3 regions of the Rhodococcus sp. G6(2025) genome follow, and region 3 is predicted to be linked to each of the others. Evidence: riboswitches for the same ligand, from Rfam matches in the RefSeq annotation. Region 3 holds a riboswitch; each other region holds the start of a gene.
What was found. Region 3 has a riboswitch for cobalamin ahead of ACLIVD_RS13105 (ABC transporter substrate-binding protein). Riboswitches for the same ligand answer to the same signal wherever they lie in the genome.
Positions count from the first base shown of each region.

Region 1 (4,656 bases), 1.5 Mb from region 3:
CTTCGCGGGCGGGCTGTTCATGCCGCTGCAGGACGGTTCGGTGTGGGCGTCGATCGCGCAGTTCATGCCCACGTACGGGCTGAGTCAGCTGGTGCACGCGCCGCTCACCGGTGACGCGATGCAGTGGACGTGGCTCCTCAACGTCGCGGTGTGGCTGGCGATCTTCGTCGGCGGTGCGGCGTGGCGGTTCCAGCGCGACACCGAGCGAGTGTGACGGCGGTATCGTGACTGCCGTGACCACCCCCGACGGCCCCGTCGTGACCAGACGATGGGGCCGTTTCGGATTCATTTTCGCCGCCGCCTGGACGGTCTTCCTGTTCCAGCCGTTCCTCGACGGCTGGGCCGCCCGCGATCACGTCCGCGGCTGGATCGGGTGGATCGCCACGCTCGCATTCGCGGTGACGTACCTCGCGATGTTCCGGTGGTCGCATACCCGGCGCGCGCACAACGAGTTTCGGCCACCGCTGAACCAGGCGGCGCCGCTCGTGGTGGCACTGTTCGGGCTCGCGGCCGTCATGGTGGTCGCCGTCGGGTCGTCGGGGCTGTCCGCCGCCGTCTTCCTCGCCGTCTCCGCGGTCATGCTGTTCCCCGCGTGGCTCGGCGGGATCACCGCCCTGACCGTCGCAGTTCTCGTGGAAGTGATCTCCACGGTGCTGGACTGGGGGTCGGGCACCGGGCTCTCGCTGGGCGTGTGCGCGGCAGCGTTCGCGATGTTCGGCGTGACCAAGCTGATCAACCGCAACATCGAACTGGTCCGGGAACGGGAAGCGAGCGAACGGCTCGCAGTGCAGGAGGAACGCACCCGGATGGCCCGCGACCTCCACGACATCCTGGGGCACTCCCTCACCGTCATCACCGTCAAGGCCGAACTCGTCGGCCGGCTCCTCGACATCGACATCGACCGGGCCCGCACCGAAGTGGCGGACCTGGAACGTCTTTCCCGCGACGCGCTCGCGGACGTCCGGCAGGCCGTGCAGGGAATCCGGGGGCTGTCGCTTCCGGTGGAGATCGCCCGGGCCGGGGAAGCGTTGCGGTCGGCCGGAATCGAGGCGGAGCTGCCGAACAGCACAGAGTCGGTACCCACCGGACTGCGCGAGTTGTTCGCGTGGACCGTCCGGGAGGGTGTCACGAACGTGGTCCGGCACAGCGGCGCAACGTACTGCTCGGTCACGGTGGGCGAACGCGAGGTCACCGTCGTCGACGACGGCGCCGGGTGTAGTGAATCCGTGCACGGGAACGGGCTGGTGGGCCTTCGGGAGCGCGCCGCCGCCGCCGGAGCCCGGGTCGTCATCACTCATCCGCAACCCGGCGGGTTCTCGTTGCACGTGCTGAAGGAAGAGGCCTCGTGACGATCCGGCTGCTGCTCGCCGACGATCAGGCACTCGTCCGCGGTGCCCTCGCCGCCCTGCTCGACCTGGAGGCGGACCTCACGGTCGTCGCGGAGGTCGGGCGCGGCGACGAGGTCGTCGCGGCGGCGCGCGAGCACTCCCCCGACGTCGCGCTCCTCGACGTCGAAATGCCCGGTCTGGACGGAATCGCCGCGGCCGCGGCACTGCGGGCCGAGATGCCGCAGACCCGCGTCCTGATCGTGACGACGTTCGGTCGTCCCGGGTACCTGCGCAAGGCACTGCAGGCCGGTGCGTCGGGGTTCGTCGTGAAGGACACCCCGGCCCGGCAGCTCGCCGACGCCGTCCGGCGCGTCCATGCCGGACTGCGTGTCGTCGACCCCGCGCTCGCCGCCGACAGTCTCGTCAGCGGGGAATCGCCGCTCACCGACCGGGAGACGGACGTGCTGCGGGCGGCGCGGGACGGTGCGCCGGTCGCCTCCATCGCGGCCGCACTGTTCCTGTCCGCAGGTACCGTGCGCAATCACCTCTCCTCGGCGATCGGCAAGACCGGCGCCAGCACCCGAGCCGAGGCCGTCCGCGCTGCGGAGTCGAACGGCTGGCTGTAGGCCCTCCGGGCCCGTGCGCCTTTTTGGTAGTTGGGGCTACAAAAAAGGCGCACGGGCCGAAGGCCTATGCTGGCCGGTGCAGCTGGTTCGCCCGGCGCGGTCGTGAGGAGCCCCGAAGACCGCACCTGGCGTCGAAGCACGTCGGACTCCCCGGAGTTCGCGTGTGAGAGGGAACCCGGTGAGAATCCGGGACTGTCCCGCAGCGGTGAGCAGGAACGACCGCCGTCACCATGCACTGGGCAACCGCCTGGGAAGCGACGGCCACTAGGTCCGGTGCGATGTCGCACCGGCTGCCTGTGAGTCCGAAGACCTGCCGACTGTGTCGGGCACGCCGTGCCCGACGGTTACCGCCTCGTGGATTGGGCGTGTAGACCTTCTCGCGCTGCAGCACGTCCCTGGGCTCGAGAGGTGTACCCGTGTGCCGGCGGTGGCCGTACCGCGTACGCAACTGGAGATACCGTGACATTCACTTTCACCGCGACCGTGCTGGGCTCACCTCGCATCGGTCCGAATCGCGAACTGAAGAAGGCCGTCGAGTCGTACTGGGCCGGCCGCCTCGACGCCGAAGCGCTCGACGCGCTCGCCCGGGATCTGCGCCGTCAGACCTGGACGAGCCTGCGCGACGCCGGCCTCGACTCCGTGCCCGTCAACACGTTCTCGTACTACGACCATGTGCTGGACACCGCGGCGATGCTCGGCGCACTGCCCGACCGTGTCGCCGGCATCGAGAGCGACCTCGACCGCTACTTCGCCGCCGCCCGCGGCAACGACACGGTCGCCCCGCTCGAGATGACCAAGTGGTTCGACACCAACTACCACTACCTGGTGCCGGAGATCTCCCCGACGACGACGTTCGCCCTCGACCCGTCGAAGGTGCTCCGCGAACTCGAAGAGGCACGTGCCCTGGACATTCCGGCCCGCCCGGTGGTGGTGGGTCCGGTCACGTTCCTGCTGCTGTCGAAGGCTGTCGGCTCGGATGCACCCCTCCTCGACCGCCTCGACGAACTCGTCCCGCTGTATGCGGACCTGCTCGGTCGGCTCGCCGACGCGGGCGCCGACTGGGTGCAGATCGACGAACCCGCGCTGGTCGCCGACCGCACACCGGGGGAGATCGCGGCGGCCAAGCGGGCCTACGACCGGTTGTCCGCGCTGGAGTCGCGACCGGCGATCCTCGTCGCGTCGTACTTCGGCAGCCTCGGTGACGCACTTCCCGCGATCGCGTCGACCGGTGTCGAGGGGATCGCGATCGACCTGGTTGCCGGATCCGACCCCCTCGCCACGGTTCCCGATCTGACCCGCAAGCACGTCGTCGCCGGTGTCGTCGACGGACGCAACATCTGGCGCACCGACCTGGACGCGGCCCTGGCGTCGCTCGGCACCCTGCTGGGCAGCACCGGTTCGCTCGCCGTCTCGACGTCATGCTCGCTGCTGCACGTCCCGTACACGCTCGACGCGGAGACCGGCATCGACAAGGCGCTGCGGTCGTGGCTGGCGTTCGGCACCGAGAAGGTCCGCGAGGTCGTCACACTCGGGACCGCACTGACCAGCGGTCGCGAATCCGTCGACGACGAGTTCGCGCTCGCCCGCGCGGCGGCGTCCACCCGCAGCACCGACCCACGTCTGCACGACGCCACTGTCCGTGCCCGGCTGGACGCGCTCACCGCGTCCGATCCGGGGCGCAGTCCCGCGGCGGAACGTCGGGAAGCCCAGTCGGCGCTGTCGCTTCCGGTGCTGCCGACCACGACGATCGGCTCCTACCCGCAGACGACGCAGATCCGCGTCGCGCGCGCGGCCCGGCGCAAGGGTGAGATCGACGAGGCCGAGTACCTGAACCGGATGCGCGCCGAGGTCGCGGATGTGGTTGCGCTGCAGGAGAAGCTGGACCTCGACGTGCTGGTGCACGGCGAACCGGAACGCAACGACATGGTGCAGTACTTCGCCGAACAGCTGGACGGGTTCTTCGCGACGGACAACGGCTGGGTGCAGTCGTACGGCAGCCGCTGCGTTCGACCGCCGATCCTGTACGGCGATGTGCGCCGCAGCAACCCGATGACCGTCGAATGGATCACGTACGCGCAGTCGCTGACGCAGCGTCCGGTGAAGGGCATGCTCACCGGTCCGGTGACGATCCTGGCGTGGTCGTTCGTGCGCGACGACCAGCCGCTGGCCGACTCCGCCAACCAGGTGGCGCTGGCCATCCGCGACGAAACGGTGGACCTGCAGGGCGCGGGCATCCGGATCGTCCAGGTGGACGAGCCCGCGCTGCGCGAACTGCTGCCCCTGCGGGCCGCGGCTCAGCCGGCGTACCTCGACTGGTCGGTCGGGGCGTTCCGTCTCGCGACGTCGGGCGTCTCGGACTCGACGCAGATCCACACCCACCTCTGCTACTCGGAGTTCGGTGAGGTCATCGAGGCCATCGCGAGGCTCGACGCCGACGTCACCTCCATCGAGGCCGCGCGCTCGCACATGGAGGTCCTCGACGACCTCAACGCCGTCGGCTTCGACCTCGGCGTCGGCCCAGGCGTGTACGACATCCACTCGCCGCGGGTGCCCGGTGTCGAGGAGATCGCGGCGTCGCTGCGGGAGGCGCTGAAGGCGGTGCCGGTGGAACGGCTGTGGGTCAACCCCGACTGCGGCCTGAAGACCCGCGGTCCCGCCGAGGTCGAGGCGTCGCTGCGCAACCTCGTCGACGCGGCGAAGCT
Region 1 covers NZ_CP179750.1:1,352,066-1,356,721, reverse strand. The annotation lists gene ACLIVD_RS06485 (ABC transporter permease) at 1-214, shown strand, start outside; gene ACLIVD_RS06480 (sensor histidine kinase) at 225-1,349, shown strand; gene ACLIVD_RS06475 (response regulator transcription factor) at 1,346-1,954, shown strand; cobalamin riboswitch at 2,076-2,286, shown strand; gene metE (5-methyltetrahydropteroyltriglutamate--homocysteine S-methyltransferase) at 2,414-4,656, shown strand, end outside.
Region 1: linked by a shared signal. The riboswitch ahead of metE (5-methyltetrahydropteroyltriglutamate--homocysteine S-methyltransferase) and the one ahead of ACLIVD_RS13105 (ABC transporter substrate-binding protein) in region 3 are both predicted to bind cobalamin.

Region 2 (4,656 bases), 2.1 Mb from region 3:
CCGTGCGCGCCGAACTCGAGTCCGATGCTGGTGCGGACGCGGTCCGCGCCGACCTCGAGGTCGCCCGTCGCCTGCAGGTGTCGGCGGTGCCGTTCTTCGTCGCCAACCGCCGCGTCGCCGTGTCCGGCGCGCAACCGAAGGACGTGTTCCTGCAGCTTCTGACGCAGGCGAGCGCGGCGCCGGTGAACTAGCGGCGCGTGAAGTACGGGTTGGCGTCGGGCCGGAACATGAGTGCCACCGCCGCGATCACCGCCACGAGATGGGTGAGCCGGGCGGTCGCGATCACCGCGACGTCGAGGGTCAGGCCGGAGACGGCGGACATCGAGTCGTTGCCGGCCCACATCCAGGCGATCGGTTCCATCACGAGCGAAGCGACACCGAACACGCCGAGACCGATCGCGAGGGTGTTCCGCGCCCACGCCCGGCCACTGCGGAATCGGGTCATGACGAACAGCACCGCGCCGTAGACGACGACGCGGACCACGAGTTGTCGGGCGAGGCTGCCGACGTCGGCGTCGGGGCCCTCCAATGCCGTCGACGTGTGTGCGATGGCCTCGACCACGCCGGCGGACAGGGCGAGGCCGAGCAGCCAGTACGCGTGCTCGACCGGCTGCGGGACCGAGGGTGCAGTACGAGTGGTCATGTCCCCATGCTGGTATCGGCGACGTCGCGGCACATCACCCCGGAGAGTGGAGTCCACCCCTACCCGGGTATCGGTGCGACACGCTTGCCATCACCCCGCACCAGGGGCACATTGAAATGCACGTCGTCGGCAGGGAGGCACTGTGCGTGAGCAGACACGATCAGGAGATGCGTGGCCGGCGTTGAAGGTGGACGACTGGACGTCGACGCGGAACACCCTGCACATGTGGACGCAGATCGTCGGGAAGATCCGCTTGGCCCACGCACCGCTGATCAACCACTGGTGGCAGGTCCCGCTGTACGTGAGCCCCCGCGGTCTCACGACGTCGACGATTCCGTACGGCACCGACTGTTTCGACATCGAATTCGACTTCGCCGATCATCGACTGGTGATCCGCACCAGCACGGGCGGTACCGGGACGGTTGCCCTCGAACCGAAGTCGGTGGCCGAATTCTATGCGGAGACGATGGACACGCTGGCCGAGCTGGGTGTGGCGACGACCATTCTGGCCCGGCCCAACGAGGTGGACCCCGCCGTCCCGTTCGCGGAGGACACGCAGCACTGTTCGTACGACGGTGAGTCGGTGCACCAGTTCTGGCGGCAGCTTGTGCAGGCCGACCGCGTCCTGCACGAGTTCCGTTCCCATTTCATCGGGAAGGTCAGTCCCGTGCACTTCTTCTGGGGTGCGCTCGACCTGGCCTGTACGCGGTTCTCCGGACGAACAGCACCGACTCACCCTGGGGGAGCGCCGAACTGCGGAGACTGGGTGATGGTCGAGGGGTACTCGCACGAGCTGAGCAGTTGCGGTTTCTGGCCCGGCGGTGGGGTCGAAGGTGCGTTCTACGCGTACGCCTACCCGGAGCCGGACGGGTTCGCCGACTACCCGGTCGGGCCCGACGGAGCCTTCTACAGCAAGGAGAACGGGCAGTTCCTGCTGCCGTACGAGACTGTCCGCACCGCAGACGATCCCGATGCCGCACTGCTGAAGTTCCTGCACAGCACGTACGACGCGGCCGCCGAGCGGGGTGCCTGGGACCGGGCCGCCCTGGAGGCGGACCCGGCCCGATGGGACAAATCCCGCTGACGCCCTGTGGGTCAGGCGGCGTTCGCCGGCGCGGGCGCCGTGGCCCGGGTGGCGCGCTCCGTGAGGAACGCGAATGCCAGTCCGAGAACCAGCCACAACGTGGCCTGCGTCGCGAGGGACGACAGCCGGAACTGCCACAGCAGCACTGCGGGGAAGTCGTCGCCCACTTCGTTGACGGTGGGCAGCACGAGGTAGCCGATGGTCACCACCACGAGGAAGGCGAGAACCGGCGCCGCGATTCGCACCGACAGGAATTCCTGCGCTGCGACGGCCTTCGCCGCGAAGACGGAGGCCACCACCGCGAGCAGACCCAGGACGACGGCGGCGAGCCACAGCCAGGTGCGCTGAGTGATCGTTTCGGGGTCTCCGACAGCCGGCGGGTTGGCGGGGTACTTGAAGAACGGCACCGCCTCGATTGCCAACCAGCCCAATGTGGCCAATGTCAGACCGAGCAGCGGTCCGGACAGCGTCGTCACTCGACGTGCGTAATTCGCGACGACGGCGAAGATCGCTCCCAGAGCCAGGCCCGCGAGGGACGTGGCGAGGAACAGCCCGAAGCGCTGTCCGTCACGGCTGACCAGTGCGTCTTCCTCGTCGTGCGAGTGCCCGGCCGGCTCGGCTGCCTGAGTGGCGTCGTGCGAGTGGACTTCGGCTTCGGCAGCGCTGTTCGACTCTTCGATCGCGATGGCCGCATCGATGTGCGACTCACCGAGGACGAACGCGACGCCACCGGCCAGGATGCCTGCGATCAGGCCGGCCAGCAGACCGCGGATGAGGAGTTTCGCGAAGGAATCGGTCAGTGGCATGGCAGACCCAGGAGGTGGCGGCCGTCGTGCATCAGTTCATGCATGTACATGCCACTGCGCGAAATCGCGCCCTGGTCGAAACCAACGAGGTAAAGAGCGAGCATCGCGAACAGAACGATCGCGAAAGAGATGACGGCGAGACGGGTCGTGTCGACCGACGAGCCGGGTGCGTAGGCGAGTGCCATAGTTCCTCCTGGGATTTCGCGTCCCCTAGGTCCAGGCGATGGCCGCAGTATCTGGCTGTCGAGGTGGCTCCCGTGAAGGACTACTCCGATTTACAGTGGCGCGACCGCTCCGGGATTGCACCGGATTCCTGCCGAACCATCGCTTTGTCCTGCGAACTTTTGCACCCGGCGGGCCGTCGTGTCAATCCTCCCGCTCGGCCCCGTCTCTCAGCCCTTGTTCGCTGCCGCGACGTCGAGAACGACCTCGAACTCGAGCAGCGAAGCTCCGGACGCCACCGGCTTCTTCTGCTCACCCGCGTGCGCTTCTCTGGCCGGACCGTCGCGCCACGCCGCGAATGCCTCTTCGCTCTCCCACTGGGTGACGACGAAGTAGCGGTTCTCGCCCTTGACGGGGCGCAGAAGCTGGAATCCGAGGAAGCCGGGGGAGTTCTCCACGGCGTGCGCGCGCGCTGCGAAGCGCTTCTCGAGTTCGGGGCCTGCACCCTCGGGGATTTCGATTGCGTTGATCTTCACCACTGCCATGCGGGCGAGATTACTCCGCTAGCGTCGGAGGGGTGGCAGGTGAGAGTGCGTTGCACGACGAGGGTGGAACGGGACAGCCGATTCTGCTACTGCACGGGCTGATGGGCAGCGCGCGGACCTGGGGGCGGCACGTGCCGTGGTTGCGTGAGCACGGCCACGTCTTCACGTTCGACGCCGCAGGTCACGGCAGGCCCGCACCGTCGCGGTTGACGACGGAAGCGTTCGTGGAAGACCTGGCCGCCGCACTCGCGCCCTTCGCCGAGCCGTGGGTGGTGATCGGCCATTCGATGGGCGCCCTGCACGCGTGGTGCCTTGCGGCCGAACACCCCGAGAAGGTATCGGCGCTCGTGCTCGAAGACATGGCCCCCGACTTCCGGGGCCGGACCGCCGCGGACTGGGCGGCGATGATCTCGAACTGGCCGCAGCCGTTCGCGACCCGGGAGGACCTGTTCGAGTTCTTCGGTCCGGTTGCCGGACAGTACTTCCTGGACTCGTTCGAGAAACGCGCCGATGGCTGGTATCTGCACGGGGACGTCGACACGTTCCGTGACATCTCCGAGGAGTGGGGTGGCAGGCACTTCTGGGACCAGTGGGCGTCGATCACCGTTCCGGCCCTGCTGATCGAAGGGGAGTTCACGATCACCCCCGACGGTCAGATGCGGACCATGGCGGAGCGGCATCCCGGCGCCGAGTACGTCCGCATCGAGCAGGCCGGGCACCTCGTCCACGACGACCAGCCGGAGCAGTACCGGAAAGTGGTCGAGGAGTTCCTCGACGGGCTGGGCTGAGAGACACCTCGTCCGCTGCGCAGGAGAGTGTGTTCGTTTTTTCGCTTTATGGTTGGGGTATGGCCGCTCTGATGAACCACACGGTGTTGCCGCCGGGCGCCGACGATGGGACCTACTCACCGCGTTAAAGTATGTTATCGCTGGTCAGGATGATGTGACGATCTCGACTCCGGAGGGTTCGGCGCCGTTGCCGGACAGTGTCCGGAGGCTGCTCGTCGACGCGGTCACGGCTCTGGATCGGGGGCAGGTGGTGACGGTGGAGCCGCATCGGACGGTGTTGACGACGCAGGAGGCCGCGGAACTGCTGGGCATTACCCCCCGACGTTGGTGCGGTTGCTGGAGGCCGGGAAGATTTCCTACTCGTCGCCGAGCAGGCACCAGCGGGTGGAGTTGGCGGACGTGCTGGCCTTTCGACAACACGAGCGCGCGCGACGCGGTCAGGTGTTCGAGGAGATGGCGCACGAGGAAACCCCAGACCCCGGCGACGCGTCTGACACCCTGCCCCTCGACCCGCGGATCGAGGGGCAGGGCAACCGGTGGCTGCCTGTCGGGTGGTTCTCGACGCGTGCGTCTGGCTTCCCCAGACCCTGAACAACCTGCTGCTGACGCTGGCCGATGCCGAGTTGTT
Region 2 covers NZ_CP179750.1:805,101-809,756, forward strand. The annotation lists gene ACLIVD_RS03905 (DsbA family oxidoreductase) at 1-191, shown strand, start outside; gene ACLIVD_RS03910 (hypothetical protein) at 188-643, opposite strand; gene ACLIVD_RS03915 (DUF5996 family protein) at 786-1,727, shown strand; gene ACLIVD_RS03920 (CbtA family protein) at 1,739-2,533, opposite strand; gene ACLIVD_RS03925 (CbtB domain-containing protein) at 2,524-2,718, opposite strand; cobalamin riboswitch at 2,742-2,874, opposite strand; gene ACLIVD_RS03930 (antibiotic biosynthesis monooxygenase family protein) at 2,926-3,240, opposite strand; gene ACLIVD_RS03935 (alpha/beta fold hydrolase) at 3,273-4,028, shown strand; gene ACLIVD_RS03940 (hypothetical protein) at 4,362-4,619, shown strand; gene ACLIVD_RS03945 (hypothetical protein) at 4,644-4,656, shown strand, end outside.
Region 2: linked by a shared signal. The riboswitch ahead of ACLIVD_RS03925 (CbtB domain-containing protein) and the one ahead of ACLIVD_RS13105 (ABC transporter substrate-binding protein) in region 3 are both predicted to bind cobalamin.

Region 3 (4,656 bases):
CTTCTTCATCCAGGCCGGAGCCCACCAGTTGGCCTCGCCCATCAGCTTCACGAGGGACGGAACGAGGAGCATGCGGACCACCGTCGCGTCGACGATGAGTGCGACGATCATCCCCACACCGAGGAACCGCATGATCGACAGACCGGAGATGGTGAACGCTCCGGTCACCACCACGAGCAGCAGCGCCGCGGCCGTCACGATGCGGCCCGTGCGCTCGGTGCCGAAGCGCACCGCCTCCTCCGTGGTCGCGCCTGCCTCGTGCGCCTCGACCATGCGTGACATCAGGAACACCTCGTAGTCGGTCGACAGGCCGAAGACCACGGCGAGGATGAGGACCACGAACGTCGCCTCGAGCGGTGCCGGACTGACCCCGAGCAGACTCGCGCCGTGGCCCAGCTCGAAGATCCACGTGAGCACACCGAACGTGGCGGCGAGGCTCAGCCCCGCCATCGCGACCGCCTTGATCGGCAGCACCACCGAGCCGAACGCCAGGAACAGCAGCACGAGCGTCGAACCCACCATGATCGCGATCATCACCGGCATCCAGTGCACGATCGCCGCGTTCCCGTCGTCGACGGTCGCCTGACCGCCGCCGACGAGGAGTTCGGTTCCCTCGGGTGGCGTGATGGCACGGAGTCCGTCCACTGAGGCGCTCTGGTCGTCGGTGGTGACGCCCTCGGAGTAGACGGCCTGGACCGCGACCAGCTCGTTGCCGGACGCGACGACGGTGGCCGCCCCGATGCCCTCCACCCGGCCGGCGGCCTGGGCGACCGCGGCGCCGTCGGCGGCGGTCGGGGCCGTGCCGTCGGTGCCCCGGAGAATGAGGGTGGCGCCGTTTCCGGTGGTGGGAAATTCGGTGGTGAGAGTGTCGGTGGCGATCCGGGCGGAGTCGTTCTCCGGGAGCGCCGTGTACGTGACCTCGCCGAGTGATGCGCTGAGCAGGGGCGAGGCGAGGACCATCAACCCCGCGACGATGCCGACCGCGATGGCGACCGGCCGCCGCATCACCCAGGTGACGACGGAGCCCCAGAACTTGCGGGCGCGAACCTCCCCGCGCTGCGCCGCATCCTTGCGCCAGGTCAGTGCGTTGATGCGATGACCCAGGATCGCGAGCAGCGCCGGGACCGCGGTGAGCGACAGCAGCGCCGCGCTCGCGACCGCGGCCATCGCACCGAACCCGAGCGACTTGATCACGTCCTGCGGAAACACGAGCATGCCCGAGAACGCGCACACGAGAAGCAGACCGGAGAACAGCACGGTGCGGCCCGCGGTCAGGACGGTGCGCCGGGTCGCCTCCGCGACGTCGGCGCCGGACTCCAGTTCCTCGCGGAAACGTCCGACGATGAACAGGCCGTAGTCGATCGCGAGCCCCAGGCCGAGCAGGGACGCCACGTTGATCGCGAACGAACTGACGTCGGTGAACAGGGTCAGCAGGCGCAGGGTGGCCAGGGCGCTGAAGATCGAGAGCAGCCCGACGAACACCGGAACGGCCGCGGCCACCAGACCGCCGAAGATGAAGACCAGCAACACGAGAGTGATCGGGAGCGCGATCGCCTCGGCCAGCACCAGGTCCTGTTGCAGCCGGTTGTTGAACGCCACACCCACCACCGAATTGCCCGCGAACTCGGTGTCGATGCCCTCCACCTCGAGCTTCGGCAACAGGTCGTCGAACGTGGCGGCGGTGATCCCGGCGTCGGGGTCGACGGTGATCGCGGCCGACGCCTTGGTGCCGTCCTCCGACACCATCAGCTGCTTTCTCGCCGCGTCCGCGGTCCAGTACGACGTCACCGAGTACGTCGGCACCTCGGCGGCGAACCGGTCGAGACTCGCGGTGACCTCGGGGCCGATGTCGTCCAAGGTCTTCCCCTCGGGTGCCGTGTAGATGGCGATGATGTCCGGCGTCTGCGGACCCAGGTTGTCCTGGACGATCCGGGCCACTTCGGCGGATTCGCTACCGGGATCGGTGAACCCGCCCGAGCTGAGTTTCGCGAAGACACCGGTGCCCCACGCGCCGCTCACCAGAACGGCGACGACGGCGAGGCTCAGGACCCACCATTTGCGTGAAACAACGGTCGAGGCCCAACGTGTCATGCGTCATCTCCGGCGTGTCTGGGGCGGGCAGCTGCGACTGCCGACTGTAGTGCGGATCGGGGTGTCACCGGCGGGGGTGTGACGCGGCTCCCGGCAAATCGTGCATACTCGGCATCGCACTTGCAGCCACACGCACGGGGGAAGCCGGTCCGAATCCGGCGCTGACCCGCAACGGTAGGCCACCAGATCATTTCGGTGGCGAGCCCGATTACCCGGCGTGGGGTGTGCGACATCCTTTTCGTCGTGGTCTACGAAGCGGAGTCCTGCAGGCGCCGCACCGGGCGTCTGCTGACTTCTCATTCGTGGCTCTGAGCCGCAATGAGGTTTACATGCACGGTCAGTTGTTCAGAAGTGCCGGTCTGGTCACGCTCGCTGTGGCCGCGCTGGTGGTCGCCGGGTGTTCGCGCGGGGAGTCCGTGGGGCAGACCGCTTCCGCAGAATCCTTCGCCGAGCCGGTGTCCGTCACCAACTGCGATCGAACGGAGACGTTCGACGCCCCGCCCCAGCGCATCATCAGCATGAACGATCACGTCACCGAGGTGCTGATCGAGATGGGGGCCGGCGACCGCATCGTCGGCACAGGGTACGGCGACGCGACCCCGCTGCCCGAGTTCGCGGACGCCTTCGCGAAGATCCCGAAACTCGCGAAGGAATACCCGACCCGGGAGCAGATCCTCGACCTCGACCCAGACCTGGTGGTCGGCGGAATGCGGAGCGCGTTCGACGAGAAGGAGGGGCGGTCGCGCGAATCCCTCGGCGACCAGGGCATTCCCACCTTCCTGTTCTCCGAGTACTGCGGGCAGGGCTTCCCGGACATCGGTCTGCTGCGCAGCGACTACCAGCAGCTCGGCGAGATCCTCGGAGACCCCGACCGGGCGCGGGCGATCACCGACCGGGTGACGTCCGGGTTGCAGGCCGTGCGCGACGAAATCGCGGGCGCCGCCCCGGTTCCGACGTTCTTCTACGATTCCGGCGAGGACGTCCCGCTGACGATCGGCGGTGTGGGAGTCGGCCAGCTCATCGCAGACCACGCGGGTGCGGCCAACCTCTTCGCCGAAGGGGAGAAGCCGTATTCGAAGTCCACCTGGGAGATCATCGGTGAACGCGCCCCGGAGGCGATCGTCGTCCTCGACTACGGCACGACGAGTGCGCAGGCGAAGATCGACTTCCTGAAGTCGCACCCGATCATGTCGACGACACCCGCCGTGAAGGCCGGCCGCTTCGTGGTGGTGCCGCTCGACGACTTCTTCGAGAGCCCGCGCCTGGTGCGGTCGGTGGAGACGATCGCGCGGGCACTTCATCCGGACGACGTCGGCGCGCGATGACCGTCACCGCAGAACGTGCGGCACCACCGGCGCAGGCACCACACCCGGCCCGCGCACGCCTCGGTTTCGCGGGCCTGACGGTGCTGCTCGCGCTGACAACCCTGTTCGTCGTCGGCCTCGCGGTGTCGTTCGGTTCCGTGCGCATCCCGGTCGGCGACGTGTGGGCGATCGTCGCGCACCGCGTGGCCCCCGGCGCATTCGAGTCCTGGTGGTCACAGGCGCGGGAGTCGATCGTCCTCGACTCCCGGCTGCCGCGGGCGCTGACCGCGGCGACCGTCGGTGCGGCGCTGGCCCTCGCAGGCGCCGTGGCGCAGGCGGTGACCCGCAATCCGCTGGCCGATCCCTATCTGCTCGGCGTGTCCTCGGGTGCCGGTTTCGGCGTGGTGGTGGTGACGGTGCTCGGGCTCGGGGTGGGAGCGCTCGGCGCGTTCACCGTTCCCGTCGCGGCATTCCTGGGCGCGATGGTGCCGCTGTTCCTGTCGCTGGCGATCGGCGGACGGTATCCGCAGCCGACGGCCGTCATCCTCGTGGGCGTCGCGTCGGCGCAGGTGTTCTCGGCTCTCATCACGTTCTCGATCCTGGTCGTCGCGGACGAGCATCAACTGAGTTCGGTGATGCACTGGCTGGCAGGCGGGTTCGGCGACTCGCGCTGGTCGACGGCGATCTTCCCGGCCGTGGCACTCGCGACGGTCGGGGCCGCGATGATGCTGAGCGCGAGCCGCATCGACCTGCTGCAGGCGGGAGACGACGGCGCCGCCGCCCTCGGCATGAACGTGCGACGCTTCCGCGTCGTGCAGTTGCTCGGTGTGTCGATGCTGGCCGGGGCCGCCGTGTCCGTCGCAGGTGGCATCGGCTTCATCGGTCTGCTGGTGCCGCACCTGGCCGGGTACGTCGTGGGCGCCCGGGCGGTCAGGCTGCTGCCCGTCGCCGCATTCCTCGGCGCGATCGCGATGGTCGCGGCGGACACGGCCGCGCGGTCGGTCGCGCACAGCATCGAGGTCCCGGTGGGCGTCGTCACCGCGCTCGTGGGAGCGCCGATCTTCGTGTGGATGCTCTACCGGCAGTATCGGAGGGCCGAACAGTGACCGCGCTGAGCCTGCAACGTGTCCGCGCCGAACTCGGGTCGCGGGAAGTGCTGCACGGCATCGACTTCTCCGTGCGTCCCGGTGAGGTGCTGGCGTTGGTCGGGCCCAACGGTTCCGGCAAGACCACCGCGCTGCGCTGCTGCTACCGCGCGCTC
Region 3 covers NZ_CP179750.1:2,892,597-2,897,252, forward strand. The annotation lists gene ACLIVD_RS13100 (MMPL family transporter) at 1-2,091, opposite strand, end outside; cobalamin riboswitch at 2,194-2,325, shown strand; gene ACLIVD_RS13105 (ABC transporter substrate-binding protein) at 2,421-3,416, shown strand; gene ACLIVD_RS13110 (FecCD family ABC transporter permease) at 3,413-4,501, shown strand; gene ACLIVD_RS13115 (ABC transporter ATP-binding protein) at 4,498-4,656, shown strand, end outside.